3 regions of the Sphingobacterium sp. UBA5789 genome follow, and region 3 is predicted to be linked to each of the others. Evidence: riboswitches for the same ligand, from Rfam matches in the RefSeq annotation. Region 3 holds a riboswitch; each other region holds the start of a gene.
The links. A riboswitch is a leader RNA that binds a small molecule or an ion and turns the genes downstream of it on or off. The one in region 3 is predicted to bind S-adenosylmethionine.
Positions count from the first base shown of each region.

Region 1: linked by a shared signal. The riboswitch ahead of B4B65_RS21195 (methylenetetrahydrofolate reductase) and the one ahead of metE (5-methyltetrahydropteroyltriglutamate--homocysteine S-methyltransferase) in region 3 are both predicted to bind S-adenosylmethionine.
Region 2: linked by a shared signal. The riboswitch ahead of B4B65_RS19925 (O-acetylhomoserine aminocarboxypropyltransferase/cysteine synthase family protein) and the one ahead of metE (5-methyltetrahydropteroyltriglutamate--homocysteine S-methyltransferase) in region 3 are both predicted to bind S-adenosylmethionine.

Region 1 covers NZ_DIDX01000008.1:47,401-54,901, forward strand. Annotated here, with positions in the region: gene B4B65_RS21180 (30S ribosomal protein S16) at 124-663, shown strand; gene rimM (ribosome maturation factor RimM) at 778-1,302, shown strand; gene B4B65_RS21190 (hypothetical protein) at 1,500-2,222, shown strand; SAM riboswitch class I at 2,290-2,395, shown strand; gene B4B65_RS21195 (methylenetetrahydrofolate reductase) at 2,504-3,460, shown strand; gene B4B65_RS21200 (outer membrane beta-barrel protein) at 3,538-4,125, opposite strand; gene B4B65_RS21205 (glutamine--tRNA ligase/YqeY domain fusion protein) at 4,324-5,994, opposite strand; gene B4B65_RS21210 (hypothetical protein) at 6,106-7,374, shown strand; gene B4B65_RS21215 (carbonic anhydrase) at 7,413-7,501, opposite strand, start outside.
Region 2 covers NZ_DIDX01000007.1:553,103-560,603, reverse strand. Annotated here, with positions in the region: gene B4B65_RS19930 (homoserine O-acetyltransferase family protein) at 1-851, opposite strand, end outside; gene B4B65_RS19925 (O-acetylhomoserine aminocarboxypropyltransferase/cysteine synthase family protein) at 945-2,252, opposite strand; SAM riboswitch class I at 2,500-2,614, opposite strand; gene B4B65_RS19920 (2OG-Fe(II) oxygenase) at 2,866-3,567, shown strand; gene B4B65_RS19915 (Ada metal-binding domain-containing protein) at 3,567-3,815, shown strand; gene B4B65_RS19910 (PLP-dependent aminotransferase family protein) at 3,860-5,323, opposite strand; gene B4B65_RS19905 (GNAT family N-acetyltransferase) at 5,414-5,860, shown strand; gene B4B65_RS19900 (DUF6438 domain-containing protein) at 5,947-6,423, shown strand; gene B4B65_RS19895 (LuxR C-terminal-related transcriptional regulator) at 6,545-7,300, shown strand; gene B4B65_RS19890 (hypothetical protein) at 7,401-7,501, shown strand, end outside.
Region 3 covers NZ_DIDX01000001.1:651,440-658,940, reverse strand. Annotated here, with positions in the region: gene B4B65_RS02875 (sensor histidine kinase) at 1-996, shown strand, start outside; gene B4B65_RS02870 (response regulator transcription factor) at 1,053-1,739, shown strand; gene B4B65_RS02865 (phosphatase PAP2 family protein) at 1,945-2,733, shown strand; SAM riboswitch class I at 2,806-2,914, shown strand; gene metE (5-methyltetrahydropteroyltriglutamate--homocysteine S-methyltransferase) at 2,993-5,305, shown strand; gene B4B65_RS02855 (hypothetical protein) at 5,497-5,673, shown strand; gene B4B65_RS02850 (TraB/GumN family protein) at 5,816-6,694, opposite strand; gene B4B65_RS02845 (hypothetical protein) at 6,800-7,297, opposite strand; gene prfH (peptide chain release factor H) at 7,284-7,501, opposite strand, start outside.

The DNA of each region.
Region 1 (7,501 bases), on a different contig from region 3:
GACAGATGAATTTAATCCCTTGATTAGATAAGAGTTGACAATCCGGAATAATCTTTTTATCTTTGCGTCCCCTCTTACATACAGTACGGGGGATATGTTGAATACATAAAACAAAATTAAAACATGGCAACTAAAATCAGATTGCAAAGACATGGTAAAAAAGGAAAACCTTTTTACCACGTAGTAGTAGCAGATTCACGTGCACCACGTGATGGTAAATTTATCGAACGTCTTGGTTCTTACAACCCTAACACAAATCCTGCAACTATCGTTTTGGATTTCGAAAAAGCGTTAGATTGGATGAACAAAGGTGCTCAGCCTACTGATACTGCTCGCGCTATCCTTTCTTACAAAGGTGTATTATACAAAAAACACTTAGAAGGTGGTGTGAAAAAAGGTGCTTTCGATGCAGCAAAAGCTGAAGAACTATTCGCAGAATGGTCTAAAGAAAAAACTGCTAAAATCGATGGTAAAAAAGATAGTCTGACTTCTTCTAAAGAAGAAGCTAAGAAAGCTGCATTAGCTGCTGAAGCTAAGAAAAAAGCTGACAAAGCAGCTGCTATCGCTGCAAAAAACACTCCTGCAGTAGAAGAATCTGCTGAAGAAGTAGAAGCACCAGAAGCTACTGAAGGCGCTGAAAACACTGAAGAAACTGAAGGATAATCACATATCACGAAGTAAAAAATTAAGCCGCCCCGCAAACCGGGACGGCTTTTTTGTAAAAGATGGAATCTGATAGTCCGTCTGAATCTTTATTTTTATATTTTACGTTACATCATGACCATAGATCAGAGTTTTTATATTGGATACATCAGCAAGACAAGAGGACTGAAGGGAGAACTGCAGCTGTTTTTTGAATTTGAAGATTATCAGGATCTGGATATTGATGTACTTTTTGTGGAGATCAATAAGAAGCTTGTCCCTTACTTTGTAGAAAATATCAAGTTACAATCCAATAGTACGGCCTACCTCAATCTCGAAGATGTAGATCATATTGATAAAGCACAGCCATTGGTACACAAGAAAATGTATCTTCCTAATGATAAGATGCCAGAGCGTGATCCTGATGATTTCAGACTGACTGATCTCAAAGGCTTTCTGGTTATTGATGAGGTACATGGTGAATTGGGGGAAATCATAGAAGTTCAGGAATTGCCTCAGCAATTTATAGCAAGGGTTGATTTTAAGGGAAAGGAGCTGATGTTTCCGTTGAATGATGATCTGATACTGGGTATTGATCCTGAAGAAGAGATTATTGAAGTAGACCTGCCGGAAGGTTTGGTAGAACTATATAGCGAATAACAAAAAGCTGCTCTTTTCTGAGTAGCTTTTTCTATTTATATTCGGGAACCAAAACTGAATTGCTGCAATCCTGTATTATGAAATATATTCTTTTATTCCTCTTGCCTTTCTTCATCGGATCGTGTACCGAAACAATCCAGCTTCAACCGGGGAATTATCAAATGACATGCGGATATAAAGAGTCTGTTTATAAGGCTATGAAAAAGACCGACAGGGGAAGTGTAGGGTGTAACGTTACCTGTGAACATGAGATTTATCACCGCTCTTTTCTCGTATTGAATAAGGATAATACTTTCGTACTGGCCATCGAGGATGTCCTAATGCACGGGGATTATGAATTGGTAAAGAATGAAGTTAAGCTGAAGGACAAGGACGGTTCTGAATTAATTTTGGAGATCAAGGAACAGCGACCGGATTGTATTCAGCTTGTGGGTGTTTTTGATGAGGTCAGCAGCCGTGCAATATCAGCAAATGAGCGTCTGTATTTTAATTTTACGTTAGATAGTACCCAATCTGTTGAGACGGATAGTAAATTTACATACGAAGTCAATACATGGAGAATTGCTCCGCTGGACAGCGAATCGGATGCCGAAATCAAGACAAGATTATTGAATAATCTGGATTACGTCTGTGCATATGTTCAGCATGTACTCCATTCAGGGGTCTATCACGGATACAAAATGGACGGAATTCCTACTCCGCTGCGATATCTTGAAAATGGTATCGTACTCCGGGAATGGGATGATGTACCGCAGAGCTGGAAAGATATCTTTTATGATGAGACCGACGCATACCGAGCGTATGAGATGTTGTACGAAACATTTAAGAATACAGATGCCAACCGATATAAAAGATCGGGTCTTCTGGTTGTTTTCTATTACCTCAAAGATCTCCGGAATGCCCTCAGTGACAAACAATAAATAGAGATAAGTGACAGGTTTTACTTTTTTAATTTTGACTTTTCACTTTGAATATCGATATTAGTTACGCTTATAGTGAAAGGCAGAGGGACTAGACCCAATGAAGCCTTGGCAACCTGTCTTGGAGACAAGGTGCTACATTCTACCCCAACTAAAGAAGGGAAAGATAAGCGGAAACACCGAATACCTGGTGTCTTTCTCTACGAGCCTTCATACATTATTTTATTATTGAAATTAAAAAGTGTCAACATGAATGAACATGTTGAAGTTTGGCCGGCTAAATGAAAATTATTGACCATATTCAAAATGCCAAAGGTAAAACCTTGTTTTCCTTTGAGTTATTGCCTCCTGCGAAAGGACAGAGCATACAGAGTATATATGAAACCATGGACGAAATGATGGAATTCAAACCTCCGTTTATAGATGTTACCTACCATCGCGAAGATTACCTGTATAAAGAACATGAAAACGGACTTTTGGAAAGAGTATCCTATCGTAAACGTCCGGGAACAGTAGCAATCTGCGCTGCAATAATGAACAAATATAAGGTAGATGCTGTTCCTCATCTTATTTGTGGTGGATTTACGAAAGAGGAAACTGAAAATGCATTGATTGATCTCAACTTCCTGGGCATTGATAATGTGCTGTTGCTAAGAGGAGATGCACGCAGAGGAGATGCAAACTTTATCCCGACAGAAGGAGGACATTCTTTCGCGACAGATCTGCTGCAACAGGTGTCAAATATGAATCAAGGCAGATATCTGCATGAGGATGTCGAAACTTCAGAAAAAACCAACTTCTGTATAGGTGTTGCCGGATATCCGGAGAAGCACTTTGAAAGCCCTAACTTTAATACGGATTTCAAATTTCTAAAGAAGAAGATAGAAATGGGAGCAGAGTTTATTGTAACTCAGATGTTTTTTAATGTTCAGAAATATAAAGACTTTGTAATCAAATGCCGGGAGCATGATATTAATGTACCTATTATTCCGGGATTGAAGCCAATTACTTCCAAAAAACAATTGGTGACATTGCCTCGTGTCTTTCACCTGGATATTCCGGAAGAGCTTAGTGACGCCATTGCTGATTGTCATACTAATGCCGATGTAAAACAGGTAGGACATGAATGGCTGGTACAGCAGTGTAAGGAACTGATAGAATTTGGCGCTCCGGTGCTTCACTTCTATACCATGAGTAATCCGGGACCCACCAAAAAAATTGTGGAACAGTTGTTCTAAATTCGTTTTAAATCAACAAATCACAAGACCTGCATATTACATATACAGGCCTTGCTTGTTAAATAGGATGCTGGGGGTTAAAAGATATATTTGAGTCCGAATTTGACTCCGTTTTGAAATCCGGAATTCACACCAATATTAAAATCATTTGCTGTTTCTCCATCCTTAGGTTTCACTGCAGACCAGCCAACCAGTCCGAAAGATGCTTCTATTGAAAAATGACTGCTCAGGAAATAATCTATTCCCGGAGATAGCTGTACACCATATCCGGTGAATTTGCTGTCAGCTTTTACCCCATTTGCATCAATGGTATTTTTGCCAAAAGTCAAAGGAACTGCTGCCTGACCAAAAATCAAAAAGTTGTCCGTGATGCTCCAATATTTCCGGGCCAATGGCTGTACGATAAATGCTTCTTCTTTGCCGATAACATCAGGAACCGTTTTATCTTTCTGACCTAAATATCCTACGCCAATACCAACTGCGGTCGTTGGGGCAACGAATGTACCCACAACAGGAAGGACACTGTAATGCTGAATATTTCCGTCCGATTGAGTGGAATAACCTGCCTCGCCCATGATAAACCATTTTCCTTTGAATCCCTGAGCCTGAACAGCTGCTGTACCGATAAGTAACATTGCAATAATTGAGAATAATAACTTTTTCATAGCATATAATATTTGTTTAACTACTTCAAATCTAAGTAGCATAGGAGCTTAAAAATATGATCGGAATCAGGAATTAAAATAAGTGCAGAGACAATTTTATATTTCAGAAAATGGAAGAAAATAATGCAGACAGGCAACATAAAAAAGTCCTGTTCTTCTTTCGCAGAACAGGACTTTTTTTTAATTGTGGAGATATGCTTATCCTTTTTTGACTTCTTTTGCCCAGGAGTCTTTAAGGGTGACAGTACGGTTAAATACCAGATGATCCTTAGCGGAACGGGTATCTAATGTATAATATCCCAGTCGGATAAACTGATAGCCTCTGCCTAATTCCGCATTGGCCATATCAGGCTCTAAATAAGCTTTAGGAATAATTTTAAGACTGTCTGCATTGATGGTAGATTTGAAGTCTTCTTCTGCAGCAGGATTTTCTACGTTAAACAGACGGTCATAGAGTCTTACCTCAGCTTCTTGTGCATGTGGCACAGATACCCAATGAATCGTTCCTTTTACTTTAAGGCCACTTGTATCTTCTCCGGATTTTGAATTTGGAATATAGTTACAGTGAATTTCTGTGATATTACCATTTTCATCCTTCACAAAATCATGGCATTCTACGATATAAGCATGTTTAAGACGTACAGATAAACCAGGCCCTAAACGGAAGAATTTCTTTGGAGCATTCTCCATAAAGTCTTCACGTTCTATCCATACTTCCTTGCTGAACGGAATTTTACGTGAGCCTTCCCCGCCTTCTACTTCCGGATTATTTTCTCCTTCCAGTTCTTCTACCTGTCCATCCGGATAGTTGGTAATGATCATTTTGACAGGATCTAACACTGCCATTCTGCGCCATGCTGTCTTATTCAGATCTTCACGGATACAGAATTCCAGCAGACTTACATCGATAATATTTTCGCGTTTAGCAATACCAATACGCTCACAGAAGTCTACGATACTGGCAGGTGTGTAGCCGCGACGACGTAAACCGCTGATCGTAGGCATACGCGGATCGTCCCACCCTTCAACATGTTTTTCATTTACCAGTTGCAGCAATTTACGCTTACTCATAACCGTATAATTCAGGTTCAGTCGCGCAAATTCATACTGTTTTGAAGGGTAAATCTCCAATTTATCTATGCACCAGTCATACAGCGGGCGGTGAGGAATAAACTCCAGTGTACACAAGGAGTGAGTGATCTTTTCAATCGCATCACTTTGTCCATGTGCAAAGTCATACATCGGATAGATAGGCCATGTATTGCCTGTACGGTGATGGTCTGCAAATTTGATCCGATACAAAAGCGGATCACGCAGATGCATATTCGGATTAGCAAGATCAATCTTTGCACGTAAAACTTTTTCACCTTCTTTATATTTTCCGGCTCTCATCTCTTCAAAAAGTGTGATGTTTTCCTCTACTGTACGATCCCGGTAAGGTGTAGGTATTCCTGGCTCAGTAGGTGTGCCTTTTGCTGCAGCTATTTCTTCAGCAGTGCTGTCATCTACGTAAGCTAATCCTTTTCTGATGAGTTCGAGTGCGAAATCATAAAGTTGCTGGAAGTAATCGGATGTATATAATTCCTGGTTCCATTGAAAACCAAGCCATTGAATGTCTTTCTTAATGCTTTCTACATACTCTGTGTCCTCAGTCACAGGGTTCGTATCGTCAAAGCGAAGGTTTGTTTTTCCATTATACTTCTTTGCTAATCCGAAATTCAGACAGATGGATTTAGCATGTCCGATATGAAGGTAACCATTCGGCTCAGGAGGGAATCGGGTCAACACACGACCATCGTGCTTGCCTGTCCGAAGATCCTCCTCAACGATCTCTTCAATAAAATTTAATGATTTTACTTCATTTTCCATGTTACAAAGTTAGCTATTAAGCATGATATTTTTATATGCTAATCACCGTACATAAGACGCGTATTTCAAAGGTTTTCCTATCTTTAATTCCTTAATTGACAAGTATTCATTATGATCAGATTTACAGGCATTTTGCTCGCATTGTTTCTTCCCTTTTTATCATTTGCTCAAAAAAACAAAAAACCAGCATTATTAGTTTATGGGAATGACATTGAAGCTTTTTCTGCAGCCTTGCAAAGTGCAAAGTCAGGAGTGGCTACTTTGTGGATCGTCGATCAGCAGACGTTAGTTCCTTCTCTCACAGAAAAAAGTATTACATTGTCTGGTCAGCACAATCTGGATGCCGGATTATGGAGATCGCTGCTGTTTGCTGCAAATCCAGCTCTTCCGAAAAATGATTCATCAGTCCGGTTATTAAGAATCGATACGAATCCTCAGCTTTTTAAGAATGGCATTGAACGAATGGTTAGCGGCGAACCTAATCTCCGGATGATTAAAAATCAAAAAATTACCTCCTTAAAACGAACGGGTAAACGGTGGGATATTGTATTAGCTGATAAAGCTAAATATGAAGTGTTGTCTGTTATAGATCTTTCTGCAGGAAATGAGCTGGTCGCATTGGCCGGGTTATCTCTCATGAATACGATAGAATTGCAGGAGCCGGATGCATATACTCTTCAGGATCAACGGACGATTCTGGCTAGCGGACGTCTGGCTGAAAAGACATTGTCTATTCCTTTAAACGTATTTTTGCAAAGCCAGAAGGATAATTACTTCCAAAATCCGTTAGGCAACAAACTTAAGTCCGCATCTGCAGATGATATCCCGTTCAGAAGTGCTGTCGGACAGACGTTGGGCGCCATGGCAGCATATTGTGCATTTTTCAAAACAGATGCTGACCAGATTGATATCCGTAAGTTGCAGGATGAATTACTACAGTATGATGCAAAGATTATCCCTTATGAGGATATTCCGGTAGACGATGTGCATGCCACAGGTTTACAAAAATTCGGTCTTGCCGGAGTGTTGAAAGGTGAATTCAGAGAAGGAAGATATCTGTTCAACGGGGAGGATAGTGTACGGTTTGATGAAATCAAACCCGTGTTTAATCAGTTGTATTCCCGAAGTCAGATCTGGTTTTTAGATAATGGAGGAGATATTATAAAGTGGAAAGACCTGTTGAGTCTGATTAAATATGTTAGTCAGCGGGGAGATGAGCTGGATAAACAGATCATGCAGGACTGGCATAAAAAATTAAAATTTGAAGGGGAATATGATAGTACTAAAACGGTAAGCAAATATCAGTTTGCTGTTATTGTCGATAAATACTGTAAACCTTTTGTTGTACGGACAGACCAGTCCGGTAAAATAATCAGGTAGTAAAAAAGGAGATCCGATTCGGATCTCCTTTGATTTAGTTAAGAGTAGGCAAACACTTTTCCTAAAGATTCATTATTTGTGAATGTGGTGTCAAGATCGATCAGCTCTCCGGATCCAATATTGATTA
Region 2 (7,501 bases), on a different contig from region 3:
ATGACCAGTGTTTTTTGCTTCAGTTCCTGTAGTGTCTGCGCCGCAGAAATACGGCCACGCCCCAGATGGTGACTGTCCATAGCTTTGGATAAGAACCAGTAGCTGTACGCATTGAAACGGTTTACCAGTTTTTCGCCCTGATAGCTTTGATAAGATGAGGCCTTATACTGATCAGTTTTTTCATTATCAGATTCCTCCTGCGTAGCTGCATAGGTATCATATGAACGATAGGATAGCAGGGCCAGACTTCTGGCTGCTTTCAGTCCTTTGGCTCCGCCATCAGGTTTGTTGGCATAAAAGGTCCGGTCGGCAGTGATGGCTAACCGCTGGCTTTCATTGTAGGCTATTCCCCATGGGGAGTGTACAGCGTTGGTCGCCATAACTATCAGATGGGAAATGTCGATCTGTGCGGAAGCTGCCCATTCCAGCGCCTGCTGCCCTCCCAATGAACCGCCAATCAGGATGTTGATCTTTTGTATATCCAGATGATCGGCCAGCAACTGGTTTGCCTGTACCATATCACGTACTGTAAACTGTGGAAAGGATAAGTAATAAGGCTGATCTGTCTGTGGATTGACAGATAAAGGGCCTGAAGATCCATAGTGCGAACCCAGTGCATTGGCACAAACAATAAAATAATCGCGGGGATTGAAGAGATCGTTTTCTCCAAATAGTCCTTTCCACCAGTCAAACACATCGGAGTTTGCCGTCAGGGCATGGCATACCCAGACGACATTATCTCTATCCGCATTTAACTTTCCATAGGTATGGTAGGCAATCTGCAGATCATCGATCTGCTTGCCGTTCTCAAATACAAATGGTTCAGTATATTTAAAAGTTTTGCTACTCATTTATGCTTTATTGTATTTTCCCCGATGAAGGGGATTACATATTCTTTGAAAAATATATGCTTTGTAGCCTGTAGAACAGTCTTTAAAGCCTTATTATTTAATCTTTTCAAATGCTTGTTGAAGATCTGCTTTGATATCATCAATATGTTCGATACCAACGGATATTCTCAACAGACCCGGATATACTCCTGCACCAATCTGTGCTTCTTCGCTCAGTTGCTGATGTGTAGTAGCTGCAGGATGGATAATAAGAGATTTGGTATCTCCGACATTCGCCAGGTGGCTGATCAGTTGCAGACTGTCAATAAATTCGTTTGCTTTTTGAGGATCTCCTTTGATAGCAAAAGAAAGTACACTTCCGAATCCGTTTCTGAGGTATTTCTGTGCGTTGTTGTGATATGGAGAGCTTTTTAATCCAGGGTAGCTTACTTTCTCCACCTGTGGATGTGCTTCCAGCCATTGTGCTACTTCGAGTGCATTATCTACATGGCGTTGTACACGCAGTGATAATGTTTCGAGACCTTGTAACAATAAGAACGAATTGAATGGAGACAGGGCAGGGCCAAAGTCACGAAGACCTTCAACACGTGCTCTGATCGCAAACTGTATATTTCCAAAAGGACCATCAGGACCGAATACATCTGCGAAAACTAATCCGTGATATCCTTCAGAAGGTTCTGAAAACTGTTTGAATTTACCATTACCCCAATTGTAATTTCCTCCGTCAACGATAACGCCACCAATACTGGTACCGTGTCCGCCGATCCATTTAGTAGCTGATTCAACGACTACATGTGCTCCGTGTTCCAATGGTTTGAATAAGTAACCTCCTGCACCAAATGTATTGTCTACAATCAAAGGAATATCATATTTCTTGGCTACAGCTGCGATTTTTTCGAAATCAGGAATGTTGAAACTCGGATTACCGATGGTCTCGATATAGATAGCTTTGGTTTTGTCATCGATAAGTGATTCTATTTGTTCAGCTTCACTGTCTTGTGCAAAACGAACTTCTATACCTAATCTTTTAAAAGCAACTTTAAACTGGTTGTAAGTCCCGCCGTAAAGGTTGGATCCGGCTACAAAATTTTCACCGCTTTCGAGGATATTATTCAGTGCAATAAACTGAGCTGCCTGTCCTGATGCGACTGCCACAGCTGCTACTCCGCCTTCTAATGCAGCAATACGTTTTTCAAATACATCTGTTGTCGGATTCATGATACGGGTGTAGATATTGCCAAATTGTTTCAGGGCAAATAAGTTAGCACCATGTTCCGCATTTTCAAATACATAAGATGTTGTCTGGTAAATAGGTACTGCTCTGGATCCTGTGGTCGGATCTGCTACCTGACCTGCATGTACTTGTAGTGTTTCAAATTTTAAGTTTGTATTTTCTGACATTTCTTTGGGAGTTTAAAATTGTAATGAAATTATTGATTAAAAGAATACACTTGTTGCTGCTCACTCCTGTGTCTTAGGCGTGAGATAGCCGTGCTGAGGGATAAGAGAAAATCTTAGCAACACATCGCATTGTACATTCGCATTCGGTTGGAAAACAACACAGAATGGTATGACAAAGGATTGGTATCCTGCTTTGAGGATGTTCCGAATGATGTGAAATTGTAAAATGTAATGTTCATAGCCTTTTCATTTATATGCTCCAAAGCAACATTGCTTCGGACAGGAATTGGCACCTTTTCAAACGTTTTTTGAAGGTTGCCAGTGGGTCATTGAGCCAGTCTCTCGCCACTTCTTTATAAATCAAAACCCTACGATATAGAGAGGTAATGATTAGGTTGTCTTCCGCTGAAGACTCTGCAAATATATCTTTTGATTTTTAATCTTGCAAATAATTGCTCAAAAACTTTTAAAAACAAATGGAATAAATATACGGAATCCGCAGTTGGAGGGAAATTTTAAAACAGCAAAAAACAGCCATTAAAAGAGCAGAAAACGGATTTTTTTACTACAGGATGCTCTATATGTTTGTGCAGTAAAATCAAAGCAATAAAAGATGAAAGAAACAGGAGAATTAAACTGGAATCACATTACATCAGAGCTTCACGATAAGGGCTATGCTGTCCTTTCGGAGGTTCTTACGGATCAGGAATGTGAGGAGCTGAAAGCAAATTATTACCATCCCGATGCTTACCGGAAAACAGTAGTGATGGAGCGTTATCGATTTGGAAAAGGAGAGTATAAGTATTTTGATTATCCGCTTCCGGACCTTATTGCAAAAATCCGAAAAACGGTTTATCCGTATCTTGCAACAGTAGCTAATGCCTGGAATCGTGCATTACATATTGAGGTCGAATTTCCGGCTGAACATGAAGTGCTGATGAAGCAATGCCATGATCTCCAGCAAACTAAAGCTACTGTTCTGATTTTAAAATACGGACCTGGCGGATTCAATACGCTGCATCAGGATCTGTACGGCGAAGTTTATTTCCCTATGCAGATTCTTCTTTTTCTGAGTGAACCGGAGGTGGATTTTACGGGAGGAGAATTTGTATTGCTGCAGCAGATACCCAGAGCTCAGTCACAGGCTATTGTATTGAAACCAAAAAAGGGAGATATTCTGATTTTTACGACCAATTTCAGACCTGTGAAAGGAACAAGGGGGTATTACCGTGCTAATATGAAACATGGCGTAAGTGAGGTGCATAGTGGCGAACGCTATACATTGGGAATTATTTTTCATGATGCACTTAGCTGATGCCAATCCGCCACAGTATATATGAAGATGGAGAAGTAAGAAGTAAAATCCGGACGGCTGAAATATGCTTTGCGGGGCATGTTAAATTAAAAATATACGGTAAACTATCTTGCGGATCCGGGAAAAGGATGCTTCGTAAGAACCGGGTTTTCTTTGCTTCTGAGAAAGAGGCACTGTTATCCGGATACCGACCCTGTGGTCATTGTATGAGAAACGAGTTTGTCAAATGGAAAAATAGAGAAACCTGATAATTTTAAGATAGTTGGACTGCAAATGTGTAAGTATTCAACTGTCAGCTTATAATTTTGGAGATGGCCATTTCGATTGTATCTATGACTTCTTCTATTTCAGTTTGATTTAAGGAGGCAAAACCGAAACGGAATGCATTCCATTCTTCGTTTATGACTTTTATTTTTATACCGTTTCGGAGTAACATTTCATGAAGTTGGCGGACAGGAATCTTTTTATCCATTTGAACCCACATGGCCATTCCACCACCGGGCAGACTAAGTGAGACATAGGGACTTGTTTTTTTTGTAATAAGATCATACAGATGGTCTCTTCTCAGGTGATATGCTTTCTTTGCTTTTGTAATATAACGCTTGAGTTCTCCTTCTTGAATAAGGGAAGCCAGCGCATCCTGCATAAACATATCGCCTCCAACATCTATGGATTTTCGGAAATCTGCGGCCTGATTGATAAAATTGCCCGGAGCAATCATAAAACCTATGCGTATGGAGGGTGCGAGTATCTTAGAAAATGATCCGATATAGATCACTCTTCCTTCATGATTGGCACTTGCAAGTGGAAGATAGGGTGCGGAATCATAATGATAATCGTAGTCGTAATCATCTTCGATAATTACAAAATTATAGTGTTTAGCCAGCTCCAGTAAGCGCATTCTTCTTTCAGTACTTAAAGTGACTGTTGTCGGATAATGGTGGTGAGGAATAACATATACGAAATGAATAGTTTGCTGTGTACAAATATGTGCTATCGCATCGATATCCAGCCCGTACTTATCTACTGGTACGCTGATCACAGTTGCTCCCATATCTGTAAAGACCTTATTTGCTGTGGCATATCCGGGATCACCTGCTATCACCTGTGTATTCTTACGGGTCAGGAGGTGGGCAGCAATATAGATGCTCATCTGTGCGCCGTGGGTGATGAGTATATTTTCTTTGCCAATGTTTATTCCTCTTGTTTCTGAAAGTAATAATGTCAGTTGCTCCCGTAACCGGATAGAGCCTCGTGCATTGTCTTCTTTACTCTGTTCGATGTTATTTTTTTTAGTCAGAATAAACCGATATGATTTTAGTAGCGTATCAATAGGAGAGAGACGTACATCCGGATATCCGTCATCAATGATTAATTTAAGAATCGCTGTGTGATCTTCCTGTACAGTAGGTTGTACACGATGTTCGCCGGGAATTTCCAAACGGTATCCATAAGCATTATGCATGCGTTCGCTGTTCCATTTTTTTGGTTTTAACAGGGGAAGTTGTTCCGATACATAAATTCCTTTCCGGGGAATTGCTTTTATATAATCCTGAGCAATAAGTTCGTCATAAGCAGCGAGTACGGTTTTGCGGTGCAAACCTAGTTTTTGAGCCATCTCCCTACTACCAGGTAATGCAGCTCCCGGCTTCAGGATACCATTTCGTATAGCCTTACTGATTGCGATTGCTATCTGCAGGTAAACCGGATTTTTGTGTGCTCTTTCTATTGTTATGACTGACTCAAACGGAAACATACTGGACTACTTATTGGTTTTATTGTGGACTACAAAGGTAGTCCAAATAACGCATATGTTTGTTGAAAATTAATAACAAATAATAGGAATATGAATTACAACATTAAAAAAGTGGTCCTTGAAGATCTGGATCAGGCGGCAGAACTATTTGATCTTTACCGTGTTTTTTACCGTCAGGAATCGGATGTAGAAAAAGGGAAGAAATTTTTGAGAGAAAGAATACTGAATGATGAATCGCACATATTTTTGCTTTTTGAGGGTGAGATGGCTGTAGGGTTTGTGCAGTTATATAAATTGTTTCACTATACCAAACTTCAAAAACAATGGCTTTTGAGTGATCTGTATGTTCATCCGGAGCACCGGGGAAAAGGTTTCTCAGTAGCCTTGATTGACAGATGTAAGCAATGGTGTGAACAGACAGATGCCTGTGGACTGATGCTGGAAACAGAAAAAACTAATGCTATCGGCAACACGTTGTATCCGCGTTGTGGATTTGAATATGACGGATTGCACAATTACTACCATTGGTGGAAATAAGGTTTCCGGAATAGTATAGTATATAAAACCCCGGTAAATCCGGGGTTTTATGTTTATTTTTGGATAGTTTACTATATCGACATTATATGAAATATCTGTTATTTTCTCTCACAATTTTACTTTTTATCTCTTGCAAAAGTTACAAAACCGATAGTTCAGCAAATAAGAAATACGAAATTGAGGAAATCGGTTTTAGTAGAAAACCTTGTTTCGGAACCTGTCCGGTCTTTGTACTGAAGATCAGTAAGAATGGTGCTGCGCAACTGGATGCTGATAATTTTTTGAAAAACGGACTTAAAGGGCAGTATGCTACGCAGATCAGTACAGGTGATCTGAACAAAATAATTAAACAGCTTAATGAGTTACAATTTCCGGAATTGAAGGATGATTATGGTAACAGAGGTGTTTCGGATCTGCCTGCTGTACATTTAGAAATCCGTTATCAGAATGATAAAGTAAAGAAAATCCGTGACTATGGAAATCGAGGTACGGTTGAACTGGAAAAGTTGTATAAGACGATAGACGAAATTCTGTACGCCCAAAAATGGGTATCTGCACAATAGGTTTTATAAGGATCTTCTACAGCATATTTTACTTTCTTTCTGATTACCGGTTAAAAGAAAGATGTAAGTGATAAATAATTAATACTTTAGTGTATCCAATTTTTATTAACCACTCTGCTGTATGAATACTGAAATACAAAAATTGCATCATATCTGGCAGAATTCCCGTGCTGTCAAAACGACCTCTTTTTCTAAAAATGGGTTTCAGGAACTTGCCAATACAATCACCAGTTCGGGGCCTTTTTATTATTATATCGTAGACTTCTATGATATGTCCCTATCTCATGTCAGCCCTGCTATATACGATCTGCACGGATCGGATCCGGATACTGTAACTTTCGATGACATCCTTCAGCTTGTCCACCCGGATGATTTGGATTTTGTGTCCAGGGCAGAGTCTAGAATAGCGGATTTCTTTAATAATAATATCGGTTCAGATAAGTTGCTCCATTATAAGATAAGTTATTGTTTCAGGGCATTTACAAAGGATAGCGGATATGTATTATTCAATCATCAGGCACTTATGTTGACACTTGATGATACCGGAAAGTTCGGCAAATCTTTAAATATTCATACACGTATTGATCATCTCGCTAAAGAGAATACAAATAAAATTTCACTGATCGGACTTTATGGAGAACCTTCTTTTATTCATTTGAATGTGGATATGCAGGAGAAGAAAGATACTAAATTCTCGAAGCGTGAAATTGATATTATCAGGTTGATAGCAGAGGGCCTTAGTAATAATCAGATAGCCGATAAATTGTTTATTGCATCGGTTACTGTGAAAAAACACAGACAGAATATATTGTTTAAGGCTGGCTGCAAGAATACGGCACAACTAATCAAAAACAGTATTCTTCAGGGGCTGATCTGATCTTATGATCATTAAAAAATACTTCTTTAGAAGTATTTTTTTAATGATCTGGTCTGAAGTAAATTTGTTGTATCAAGTCATTAATACCTACGTCTGCTATATGAATAAACCTACATCCTCCCGAATCAAAGCAGTATTATTTATAATGTTGTTTCTTCCCGTTTCCCTTGTATATGGTCAGCTCCATTTTAAAAATAAATA
Region 3 (7,501 bases):
AACAGAGATATTAATTCCAAATTTAATATTGAAGTCAAAGAGAACAACAGCATTCTGTATAACATCAATACACTGGGTGAACTGGATAAGCCCCAAAAGCACAACAGCTATTCTACCCTCTTGTTTCAGGGAGACGTTGGCAATGCACCTGGAAAACTGACTATTACCTTTACGGACAAACGTAATATTATCATGGACAATATGGGATACCTGTTCTTTCCGATGGGCGCCTTACTTGTTTTACTGATCGGTTGTTTTGCTTACACACTGACCACGATCTTCCGTCAAAAGAAAATTTCGGAAATGAAGACTGACTTTATCAACAATATGACCCATGAGTTCAAAACTCCTGTGGCGACGATTATGATTGCAAGTGAGTCTCTCCGGGATCCTGAAATAATTGCAGATGAAAGAAGAGTAAATCGCCTTGCCAATATTATTTACGATGAGAACGTCAGATTGGGAGACCACATTGAACGCGTGCTCAATATTGCCAGACTGGAAAAAGAGAATTTAAAAATAGACCGGATGGATGTGCGGATTAATGATCTGACTAATGCGGTTCTGGACAGTATGCAACTGCAGATTCAAAAATCCAAAGGAACACTGGAAACTTTTCTGGAGGCCAAGGATGATGTGGTTATCGGTGACGAGTTACACCTTTCCAATGTACTGTTTAATCTGGTGGACAATGCGATCAAATACAGTAAAGACAGTCCACATATAACTGTCAGAACCCATAACCATAAGAATACAATAGTGATATCTGTTAGCGATAAGGGTATCGGAATGACACGTGACCAGCAACAGAAAATTTTCGATCAGTTTTACCGGATACCTACAGGGAATATTCATAATGTAAAAGGATTTGGCCTCGGGTTAAGTTATGTAAATGACATTATCAAGCGTCTTGACGGTAAGATACAGGTAAAAAGTGAGAAGGATAAAGGCACAAATTTTGATATTACATTGCCACTGAAAGGGCACAAATTATAATTAGAAATGCTGTTGCTGTGGCGACAGTTATTATCAATCAGAAAAATACGCAAATTATGCAAAAAATATTATTAGCGGAAGATGATCCTAATCTGGGTGAGCTTCTAAAAGATTATCTGGAACTGAAAGGTAAATTCGATGTCACACTTTGTCAGGATGGAGAGGAAGCACTTGTTGCCTTCCATAAAGACCAGTACGATTTGTGTATTCTGGATGTCATGATGCCTAAAAAGGATGGATTTTCTCTTGGAAAAGATATCCGTAAAACCAACACGACAGTGCCTGTCATATATGCTACTGCTAAAGGAATGATGGAAGATAAAACGCAGGCCTTTGAACTGGGCGGTGATGATTACATCACTAAACCATTTCGGGTAGAAGAACTTTTACTTCGCATCAATGCTCTTCTGAAAAGAAGTTCCAGAGATAAAGAAGAAGAGACTGCGGATAAGTTTGAAATTGGAGATTACTTCTTTGATTACACCAGCCAGCAGATTTCATACAAAGGCCAACAACAGAAACTGTCAACAAAAGAAGCTGAATTATTACGTTTACTTTGTCTGAAGAAAAATGATGTTCTGACCCGCGAAGAAGCGCTTTTAAAAATATGGCACGATGACAATTACTTCACAGGAAGAAGCATGGATGTATTCCTGAGTAAACTCCGTAAATATCTGCGTGAAGATCCAAGTGTAGAGATCGTCAATGTACACGGTAAAGGCTACAAACTCCTCGTTAGCTAACACTATCATAACAAAAAACTAACAAATAATTATTATCTCTTAATTTTGTAAATTCAAGAGATAATAATTATCTTTACAGCGCAAAACACACACTAATTTCATCTTCATTACAGGATAACAATCTGATGAATGAAGACCTGTTAAGTTTTTACATATACGTTTCAGTCATCCTGGTGATTGATATCACACTTACAAACGAATTCCTATGACATTAATGCGCTCTGTCATTACTTTTCTTATCCTATTTGTCTGCTTTGGCCATGTGCTGTCGGCACAACAAGATACAACCAAACAATTCAGCGATACCCTGCAAAATACAACGCTCAAAAAAAACTTTTGGAGACAAATCCCCTATAAAGAAATTGCGATACCTGCCGGATTATTAACGTACGGCATTATTTCCCGGGAAAGCCATTTCCTTATTCATCAGGATAACGATATTAACAATGTTTTGCGAAAAAATATAGACGGGAAATTTACTGTTGATGATTTTAGCCAGTATACACCGTTACTTAGCATTTATGTATTGGACCTGGCAGGCATAAAAGCCCGCCACAATCTGAAAGAGCGACTGTTTGTTTCGGGTGTATCCCATGCCATTATGGCCACGACTGTGTACACTATCAAAAGCACTGGAAACGTCTGGCGTCCTGACAACTCCGCGAATAATTCTTTTCCTTCGGGGCATGCTGCTACAGCATTTGCCGGAGCTGAATTATTATGGCAGGAATATAAACACCAATCTATCTGGTATGGTATTGCAGGATATACGGTAGCTGCCGGAACTGGATTTTTCAGAATGTACAACAATAAGCACTGGTTTTCAGATGTCGTTATGGGAGCAGGTATAGGCATGCTAAGTACCAAGATTGGTTATTGGCTGCTCCCTCTTGTGGACAAACATTTGCAACATAACCCCTCTTCTTCTGTTACGGTAGTAACTCCGTTTTACAATGGAAAACAAGCCGGACTGTCTGCAAGCGTCCAATTCTGATCAACAGCATACTATTACGACGATTTATTAAAATATTTTTGGGATTTAGAAACCTAATCCCGATATTACCTTCGCTTATAGAGAAAGGCCGAGGGACTAGACCCGAAGAAGCCTTAGCAACCTGTCACTTGACAAGGTGCTAAATTCTACACCGCTTGGAAACAGGAGGGAAAGATAAGCCGAAGTCACTGCATCTGGTGTCCTTCCTCTTTAGCATAGTAGTTTTATGGAGTTTAAAAATTAAACAACAATCATTTTTATGTTATTAACTAACAATTTAGGCTACCCTCGTGTGGGCGCATTCCGCGAATTGAAAAAAGCCAATGAAGCCTATTGGGCAAAAAAGATTAGTGCTGAGGAATTATTAGATGCAGCAAAACAAATCCGTGAAGGAAACTGGAAAACTCAAAAAGATGCAGGTATCGACCTTATTCCTTCTAATGATTTCTCTTTCTATGACCAAGTGTTAGACCTGTCTTTGACAGTAGGTGCTATTCCAGCCCGTTACAATTCGTTATTGAATAAAATCGATCGCAATTACAATCTGGACCTTTATTTTGCAATGGCTCGTGGCTTTCAGCAAGAAGGTGTAGACGTAACAGCAATGGAAATGACCAAGTGGTTTGATACCAACTACCACTATATTGTTCCGGAATTTACAAAGAATCAGGAATTCAAACTGACTTCTGAAAAATTCTTAAATGAATACAATGAAGCTAAAGCATCAGGCATTGAGACCAAGCCGGTATTAATAGGCCCTATCACTTACCTGTTATTAGGAAAAGAGAAAGAAGCAGGATTTGACCGTATCGATCTTATCGAAAACCTGATCCCGGTATACGAAGAGATTTTGGGTAGACTTGCAGAAGCAGGTGCACAATATGTACAGATTGACGAGCCTTTCCTTGCTTTAGACATTGACAGCAAAACACGTGCTTTATATCAGAATGTATTTGAAAAACTATCCGCAGCAGCTAAAGGTATTAAACTTATTGTAGCGACTTATTTCGAAGCGCTTCGTGATAACGAAGAAACTGCTGTAAATCTTCCTGTACATGCTCTACACTTAGATCTTGTACGTGGAGAAAATCAACTGGATACTGTTTTAGCAAAAGTTCCAACTTCTTTGACACTTTCATTAGGTGTTGTAGAAGGTCGTAATATCTGGAAAAATGATTATGAGAAATCATCAAGTCAGATCAAAAAAGCTGTTGATACATTAGGCAAAGACCGCGTATGGATTGCACCTTCCAGTTCATTGCTACATGTTCCGTTTGATTTGGATAATGAAGACAACGAAGAATCTTTACCTAAAGAAGTTAAAAACTGGCTTGCATTTGCTAAACAAAAACTAGCAGAAGTAAAAGACCTTGCTATTCTTGCTGAAGGTGAAGTAGACGCTAAAACAGCTGAACGTTTTGAAGCAAATAAAGCTGCTGCTGAAAGCCGCCGTACTTCTCCACTTATTCATAAACCGGAAGTAAAAGAACGTACTGCAAACATTACAGATGATGATGCAACACGTACTTCTCCTTTTGCAAACCGTAAAGCTGCACAACAGGCTAAATTTAACTTACCTGCATTTGCAACGACTACAATCGGTTCTTTCCCGCAAACGAAAGATGTTCGTAAATGGAGAGCAGACCTGAAAAAAGGAAGCATCTCACAAGAACAATATGACAAAGAAATCGCTGAAGAGACAGAGCGCACTATCCGTCTTCAGGAGCAATTAGATATCGACGTACTGGTACATGGAGAATTTGAGCGTAATGACATGGTTGAATACTTCGGAGAGCAATTGGCCGGATATGCATTCACTAAAAACGGATGGGTTCAGTCTTACGGTTCACGTTGTGTGAAACCTCCGGTTATCTATGGCGACGTATACCGTCCTGCAGATATGACAGTACGCTGGTCTGCGTATGCACAGTCTCTGACCAACCGTCCTGTAAAAGGAATGTTGACGGGTCCTGTTACAATCTTACAATGGTCATTTGTTCGTAATGATCAACCACGTTCAACAACAACATACCAAATTGCATTAGCAATTCTGGATGAAGTACAGGCATTGGAAAGATCAGGAATCAAAATTATTCAGATCGACGAGCCGGCTATCCGCGAAGGATTACCATTGCGTAAGGCTGATCAACAGGATTACCTGAACTGGGCAGTACGTGCATTCCGCGTGTCTTCATCTAACGTAGATGATGATACACAGATCCACACACACATGTGTTACTCCGAATTCAATGACATTATTGAAGATATCGCAGCAATGGATGCTGACGTAATTACGATTGAAACGTCACGTTCACAAATGGAATTACTGGATGCATTTGCAGGTGATTTCAAATACCCTAACGATATCGGACCTGGTGTATACGACATCCACTCTCCTCGTGTACCCAGTACAGATGAGATGGTCAACTTATTGCGCAAAGCGAAGGCTGTAGTTCCTGCAGAACAACTTTGGGTAAACCCTGACTGTGGATTGAAAACCCGTGCATGGCCGGAAACCAAAGCAGCTTTAGAAGCTATGGTTGAAGCCGCTAAAATCCTTAGAGCTGAATAACCTTTAAGTATTAGTAATATTAAAATGACAACAGCCCGTAGCTTTACACAGACTACGGGTTATTTGTTTTATAGAAGCTACTCTCATTCATACAAAGCAAGATAACCCCTCATCATAATCACTAAAAATAGTATCGCAAGAACTTTTCATCCCGTCATTTGTTATTAGGAGACAATATAATAATGAATCCTATGAACAGAATATTCCCAATAACATTAGTTATCTTAATGACGAGCCTTTTGACCAGCTGTGCTGCGATCGAAGGAATTTTTAAAGCAGGTGTATGGTCCGGAGTGATCATGGTAGTGGTTGTAGTAGCCCTTCTGATCTGGATACTGGCTAAATTATTCGGAGGAAATAAAAATTAATCTCTACTGCGAGAGATATCCCTTAAAAAAGGTATCACATAACGTAAAAAAGATAGGCTGAACTCTGTGTTCAGCCTATCTGCTTTAAATCAATTAACAGCCTTTTTTTTCGAATATTTATACTCCACAAAAAAGCGAAATCTTAATTATAAACCGGTGTGACCGTATATCCTTTCTGACGTAAAAGATTGATTACACCTTCTTCGCCGGACAAGTGTCCCGAACCTATAGCAAAGAAAGTCGGAGCCTCACTCATTAATGCAGGCATACGATCTGCCCACAGATGATTACGAACGGGTAACAGTTGACGATAGGTTTCCGGATTGGATGAAGTATATTTTAATAACAGCTCATCCATACCTGCAATATTTTCCTCCTTGTACAGTTGAAATATATGAGAAAGAATGCTTTGAATATCAAACTCATCCATGGACTTTAGATAAGAAGGGAAATCAGATGTTTCAAAAATCTTATCTGCAAAAGAATATTGTTCTTCAATGCTCGAAAGCCCTTCTATTGTTTTACCAGCCTGCTTTGTATGTTTAATAATTTCTTCTTCAAACGAAGCCATTGGTTCAGTGAAGGATTTTTGCATAATCATAGCGATCAGAAACATAGGTTTTACTTTATCCACCTGAGCCAAAGAGACACCAATTTTTTTCCCTAAAATTTCATCTACCAGCGCTACTTCTTCCGGCTTGATCTGTGAAGATATGGTTTTATCACTCATCATGTGTTTTTGAGATTCTTCAGCAAGATTTGGCGCCGCCATATTGATTTCCAGATAGACTCTCGATGTCTCATCCATAGCATCAATAGCTTTCGCAGGCATTTCGAAATTCTTTCTGGCCAGCATATGTACTGTACCAAACAGATAAGATGGCACCTTCAAATCTTTCCCTTCTATTTTCCACAGCAAAGACTTCTCTTTTATCGTGGAGGTCTGTGCAAAAGCAGAGTTCATCAAAAAACAGACAACTGCCATTAAAGCAACCAGATTTTTCATATTATTTCCTTTCATAATTCAAATGTTTTAACGTTTTATAGAATTAGTAGTACCCCTTGCAAAATGTTACATATTCCGGAATCAAAAATAGATAAGAATATGATTTACAGGCAGAAAAACTCATCTTTTCTTCTTTTTATCCCTTTTCAATTTATCCTCTAATCTCGCTTCTGCATTTTTGATATCCTGATCATAAGATGAATAGCAGTTTGTGACATACAATCCTTTTACCAATCTGAGTGCCTTCTTTACTTTCATCTGCTTTTCTAACAATTGTACTTCCTTCAGCAGTATCTCTGTCTTATTAATTCCTTTTATGGTTAATGCAAAATCTATTAACTTTTGTGCTTCTTCAAAATCATCATTCCATATAAGTGTCTGCGCGAAATGAGGATATATCTCCAGAGCATAAAGATTGTATGTCAATGCTTCCTGAAAATATTTTTTCGCTTCTTCATAATTCATCAGCTGTTCTGCGTAAATACGACCTGTCAGACACAGCGCTGTGGTATTGGTCTCATCATAAGACAAGGCATATTCCAGCGATTCTATTGTCTCTGTCAGCGAATAAGGGTAATTGTCCAGCGCCTGGGACAAATATTTATCAATTGCTTTCATTATTGTATTTTTCTATTTTTATTTCCTGTCTGAAACGTTGTTTTTGAACCTTTCGCTTTGCCTTGTAGGACTTATCAACTTTCTCGGATTTAAAATCTGTTCCGATAAAGGTTCGTATGGCATTACCTCGTTCCACCTGAATCTGATTAAACCAGTTGTATTTTTCATCCTCTTTCCAATGCAGAAGATTTAACTCGTTAACTT